Linked DNA regions of Kordia antarctica. Each later gene encodes a partner of the first gene's protein in a complex. Links are inferred from orthologs where the notes say so. Each region holds a gene or a part of one and is shown on either strand. Other genes may lie near its edges.

The links. The genes of interacting proteins can lie anywhere in the genome.
Region 2: the proteins of tsaD (region 1) and tsaE are in contact, whole or in part, in a crystal structure (PDB 6N9A), measured with the Thermotoga maritima proteins. The link is inferred for Kordia antarctica from one-to-one orthologs. Residues at the interface, in WP_004082750.1 of Thermotoga maritima: Cys10, Asp11, Arg49, His50, Leu82, Gly84, Gly135, Gly136, Glu154, Thr155, Leu156, Asp157, Asp158, Ser159, Glu162, Asp165, Lys166, Arg169, Leu170, Tyr175, Lys213, Thr214, Leu217, Tyr218, Gln221, Arg222, Asn324; in WP_004082108.1 of Thermotoga maritima: Leu37, Gly38, Lys46, Lys57, Val59, Lys60, Ser61, Thr63, Phe64, Thr65, Leu66, Met67, Val69, Pro71, Tyr82, Arg83, Leu84, Asp86, Asp88, Phe89, Asp93, Ile128, Asp130, Glu131, Arg134.

The regions. Positions count from the first base shown.
Region 1 is NZ_CP019288.1:1,475,782-1,478,699, reverse strand. What follows is about bases 17-2,857. They hold tsaD (tRNA (adenosine(37)-N6)-threonylcarbamoyltransferase complex transferase subunit TsaD), read right to left. Parts: upstream 2,028-2,857; coding sequence 1,005-2,027; downstream 17-1,004. Other genes in these bases: IMCC3317_RS05970 (translocation/assembly module TamB domain-containing protein), read left to right, coding at 2,171-2,857; IMCC3317_RS05980 (16S rRNA (uracil(1498)-N(3))-methyltransferase), read right to left, coding at 80-787. Outside these bases: more of IMCC3317_RS05970, read left to right, coding at 2,858-2,918.
Region 2 is NZ_CP019288.1:405,803-408,675, forward strand. The notes cover bases 76-2,871. They hold tsaE (tRNA (adenosine(37)-N6)-threonylcarbamoyltransferase complex ATPase subunit type 1 TsaE), read right to left. Parts: upstream 1,780-2,871; coding sequence 1,372-1,779; downstream 76-1,371. Other genes in these bases: IMCC3317_RS01815 (hypothetical protein), read right to left, coding at 76-273; IMCC3317_RS01820 (hypothetical protein), read right to left, coding at 523-981; IMCC3317_RS23640 (hypothetical protein), read right to left, coding at 1,004-1,159; porX (T9SS response regulator signal transducer PorX), read right to left, coding at 1,870-2,871. Also shown: more of IMCC3317_RS01815, read right to left, coding at 1-75; more of porX, read right to left, coding at 2,872-2,873. UniProt on the Escherichia coli protein: Required for the formation of a threonylcarbamoyl group on adenosine at position 37 (t(6)A37) in tRNAs that read codons beginning with adenine.

The sequences.
Region 1 (2,918 bases):
ACGAAAATCTAATTAGAATTAAAAGATTGAATGATTGAAAATTAAATGATTAAAAATCTAGCATTCAACATTTATAATTTCAATTCTCATTCATAAAAGCAACCGAATGACACGCTACAATTGCAGCAGTTTCTGTGCGTAAACGTGTTTCTCCTAAAGTAACAGGAATATAGTTATTTGCTAACGCGAGTTCGATTTCTTTCGTAGAAAAATCACCTTCAGGACCAATTAAAATGGTGACATCTTTTCGTGCTTTTAAGACTTGTTTTAACGATTGTTTTTTATCTTCTTCGCAATGTGCGATAAATAATTGATCGTCAGAATGTCTTTTAATGAAGTCTGAAAACGAACTAATAGGTTTCAATTCTGGAAAATAAGTACTTAATGATTGTTTCGTTGCCGATTGAATAATTTTCTCAAAACGTTCCGCTTTAATAATTTTTCGTTCCGAGTGATCACAAATAATTGGCGTAATCGTGTCAATTCCGATTTCAGTTGCTTTTTCTAAAAACCATTCATATCTGTCGTTCATTTTTGTTGGCGCAACTGCCAAATGCAATTTGTAACTTTTCGGTTCTTGAAACTCGTGCGACATAATTTTAACGACACAACTCTTCTGATCAGCAATTGTAATTTTAGCCAAAAAAACAGCTCCTTTTCCATTCGTAATATGTAAAACATCATCTTCTTTCTTTCGCAAAACGCGCACCATATGTTTGCTTTCTTCTTTAGAAAACGTGTAGTGTTTCGTTTCAGATGTTAATTCAGGTGTGTAAAAAAGTTGCATTTTTTGAATGTTAAATTGTAAATTATAAATGCTAAATGCTAAATGCTAAATGTTGAATTTTAAATGTAAATGTATTTTTTTAAGAACAAAGAACAAAGAACAAAGAACAAAGAACAAAGAACAACATTTCGACTGCGCTCAATGTGACAGGATATCATTCAAATTAACGAATAAACAAATCAACAAAAAAAAAGCCAACAAATCTCAATACTATTTATCAGATTTTAATCCTCGAACTCGCCGTTACAGATTCGTCCGCAAAATCTTTTCGTAAATATTTCAAATAACCAACAATCCCAATCATTGCGGCATTATCTGTTGTATATTCAAACTTTGGAATGTGCGCTGTCCAACCATATTTGACTTCGCCATCTTTTAATGCTTTTCGAATTGCTGAATTCGCTGAAACGCCGCCGCCAATAGCAATGGTTTTGATTCCCGTTTGTTTGGAAGCTTTTTTTAATTTATCCAAAATAATATTCACAATCGTATATTGAATTGACGCGCAAATATCCACTAAGTTTTCTTCGATGAACGTTGGATTCTCTTTGGTTTGCCTTTGAATGAAATATAAAATAGCTGTTTTTAATCCTGAAAAGCTAAAATTTAAACCAGGTACTTTCGGTTTTGGAAACGGGAATGCTTTCGGATTTCCTTCGTTTGCCAATTTGTCAATTTCTGGTCCCGCAGGATAGGTGAGTCCTAAAATTTTCCCGCTTTTATCATACGCTTCTCCAACAGCATCATCTAAGGTTTCGCCAATGACTTCCATATCAAAATGATCTTTGACAAGCACAATTTGCGTATGTCCTCCAGAAATGGTCATTCCTAAAAATGGAAACTTCGGAATTGCTTGTCCTTCTTCTTCAATAAAATGCGCTAAAATATGTGCTTGCATGTGATTGACTTCAATTAGCGGAATGCTTAATCCGAGTGCTAACGACTTTGCAAATGAAGTTCCGACAAGTAATGAACCCATTAATCCAGGTCCGCGCGTAAAAGCTATGGCAGTTAACTGTTTTTTATCGATATTTGCGTTAGCCAACGCTTGATGAACAACTGGAACAATATTTTGTTGATGTGCGCGCGAAGCCAATTCGGGAACAACGCCTCCAAATGCTTCATGAATTTTTTGATTTGCAACAACATTTGACAATACTTTTCCGTTTTGTAAAACAGCGGCGGAAGTGTCATCACAAGATGATTCAATAGCTAAAATATATACATCTTTTGTGCTCATAAACTTAAAAAGGCATAAAATTTGGTATAAAGTCACAAAGATATGCTAAACATCGTGTTTTGTATTGTTTTTTTCGTGAATTTGCATAGTCTTAAAAGTAGGTAACTTAAATACTAAACGTCATTAAAAGAGTCTGGAAAATATTGAAGCGTATCGTGTTGGCAATTTTGCTACTCTTCATCTTTTTGGTGATTCTATTCTCTATTCCAGCCGTACAAACAGCCGTTGGAAAAAAAGCAACCAATTGGATCAATGATACTTACAAAACAAATATCAATATTGAACGGATTGGTTTAAAGTGGAATGGCGATATTTCTCTTAAAAATATTTATATTGAAGATTATCTAAAAGATACATTGATTCATGTAAATACATTGGAAACTTCTATTTTAAGTTTCAATAATCTTATAAATAGTAAACTTGAATTTGGAGCTGTTAATGTTGACGGTTTAATCCTGAATATTAATACTGAAAAGGATTCAATTGATACAACGTTGGATGTTTTTATTGCCAAGTTTGATACAGAAACTCCCGATGATACTCCTTCCGATTTTCTATTAAAAACATCTAAAATGCGCTTGAGTAATGGCAAGTTTAGATACAGAGATCAAAATAATGCTACGCCAAATATGCTTGATTTTACGGAGCTTTCAGGAACGGTAAATGATTTTAAAGTTGAAGGTCCAAGTGTTTATGGAGATGTTCGTAAACTTACATTTTTAGATAGTAATGGTTTGCGAGTCAATGAAATGTATGCTAAATTTCAATATACGCTGACGCAAATGCGTTTTGATGATTTGATTGTAAAAACTGATGGTTCCATATTAAATGGATTTGTGGTGTTTGATTATGATCGAGAAGACTTTGCAAACTTTTTAGACAAAGTGAAAA
Region 2 (2,873 bases), 1.1 Mb from region 1 along the record:
CCAAAAAATCAATAAATACAAAGGTATTAATTTGCTGACATACAGCCAAATAGCTATGTTAACACTTGAAAATCCATTTTTAGTAAAAGTGTATACACCTATGTCCCATGTTTCTCCCTCGGGAGCAGCTAAATATGAATATGCTACAAATGGGGATATGGCAACAAAAAAGACTATAATACTATCAATGAATATTCTTTTTTTAGACCATGTCTCCTGGTTTGATTTTAATTTTTTCGAGTCCTTGTTCTGTTTCGTATGGGTTGTCTTCATCAGCAATGCTATCTGGATTACAAGATACAAATAAAATTGTTGATACGGCTGCTAATAGGTAAAGGTAGAATTTAGTTTTCATCTGAGTAATTTTAGATTATTTAGTTTAACGATGGGTCAAACTTATTGAATAACCAAAAATTACCTTTAAAAAAAGCATAATATATTTTCTACGTACTTTTGTTAGTTTTATCCAAAATTAACCAAATACATAGAAAATAGTATATTTTATTTATTTCAATGAACTTTTTATTCTAATGATTTATCTTTTTGCTCTTCTTCTTTACGTCTATATTCTTCAAGTTCGGCTTCAATTTTCTTTAAATCAATTCCGTTTACTAATTTATCAAATAATTTAGCTCTTATTAAGTAAACTATTGGAATGATTATCATCATGATAGGTATTACATAATAAATTTCAATCTCATCAATATATGTGTCTCTTTGAAACGACGCATAAAATTGAAATGAAAACATTGCTATAGGAATTAATATAATATGATACCACCAATTTTTACAGGTTAAAAACCAAATTATAACTAATATCAGCGGAATTATTTTACTAGCATAAACCCAAGCAGCTGCTCTAACATCTTCATAATAATTACTAGTGATAGTAAAGTAATCATTTTTCCAAACTTCTGTACTTGGAAAACTTTCATATAATTGAAACAAATAAGGAGTAATAGCAATAAGTATTACAACCAAACTATCCCTTAATATTGCCTTATTAATGAGTTTGCGGCGGTGGCTTAAGTTTACTTCTTTCGATTCCTTCTTCGGTTTGGTATGGGTTGTCTTCGTCTGCAATGCTATCTGGGTTACAAGACACAAATGTTACTGATGCAAATACGACTGCTGCAAAAATATAATTTCTTAATTTCATTTTGTTAGGTTTTAGTTTTACGATGAAGCAAACTTATATATTAACCAAATGATTTTCAGAAAAGTATCATATTCTATTTTCTACGTACTTTTATCAATTTTTTACTTTTTTTGTATCTATAAGAATTTTCTTAAATATACTATAAAAGTCATTTATTTGTCAGTCTTTTAGGTTTATTTTACGGTTAAAGTTCTTAGTTTTCGGTAAAGTGTTCAATTTTTTAGATGAATAGAACGCATTTGTTCATTAATCTTATTAATTTTCACTTCTGTAATTTCTTCAGGCAATAAATTTTCAATGCGTTCAGGCCATTCTATGAAGCACCAAGCATCACTATACAAATACTCTTCAATGCCAATATCATAGGCTTCAATTTCGTCTTCTATTCGGTAACAATCAAAATGATAGATTATTTCTTTGTCAGTTCTATATTCGTTTACAATTGAAAATGTCGGACTGTTTGTCAACTCGTTTACACCTAATTGTTTTGCCAATACTTTGATCAAGGTCGTTTTGCCAACACCCATTTCACCATGAAAAGTAATAATTTTATGTTGAGATTCCTCAAGAATAGCCGCAGCTATTGTTTCTATTTCAGAAAGATTATATTCTATTTGCACTAATATTCAAAATTTTGAGACTTCGCGCCAAATTTACTAAATTTTCTCCAATAGTGCATAAAATCACTTGCTGCACTTGTTTTTAACATCTTATCTTGGCGATAAAACCGCAAACGGAATAATCATTTCTTCCAACGAAACGCCACCATGTTGATACGTATTTCTAAAATAACTCACATAATGATTGTAATTATTCGGATACGCAAAAAACAAATCGGTCTTGGCAAAAATAAACGAACTACTCATGTTAATCACTGGCAAATGAATACTTCTCGGATCTTTAGCCGCTAAAACATCTTTTTGTTCGTACGTTAAACTTCTTCCTGTTTTATAGCGTAAATTCAAACTTGTGTTTTTATCGCCAACTACTTTTGAAGGATGTTTTACATTAATAGTTCCGTGATCGGTAGTAATAATCAATTTAAACCCTAAACGTTGCGATTGCTGAATGATATCCAACAACGGAGAATTCTTAAACCAACTTACTGTTAACGATCTATATGCTTTGTCGTCTGAAGCTAATTCTTTTACAACGTCCATTTCGGTTTTAGCGTGTGAGAGCATGTCTACGAAGTTATAAACCACTACCGTTAAGTCATTATCTTTTTGCGATTTAAAGTTGTCTGCGAGCTTCCTTCCGCCTCGTAAGCTTGTTATTTTGTGATATTCATGCTTAATATCCAACCCTAAACGCTTCAATTGCGCTTTTAAGAAATCATTCTCATGCAAATTCTTTCCACCTTCATCGGTATCATTCTTCCAATATTGAGGATGTAACTTTTCCATGTCGGAAGGCATCAAGCCCGAAAAAATAGCATTTCTAGCATATTGTGTCGCCGTTGGCAGAATACTCACAAACGGAACCTCTTTCTCTTTTTTATAATGTGCATTCAAAATTGGTTCAAAAGCTCTCCATTGATCATAACGTAAATTATCAACGACAACTAATAAAGTTGGTTGTGCTTTGCTAATTTCGGGAGCTATTAATTGTCTGAATAAAGTATGTGACATAATTGGTGCTTCGTCGTCACCAAACCATTTCGGATACATTTTATCAACAAACTTTCCAAACTGTACATTGGCTTCATGCTTCT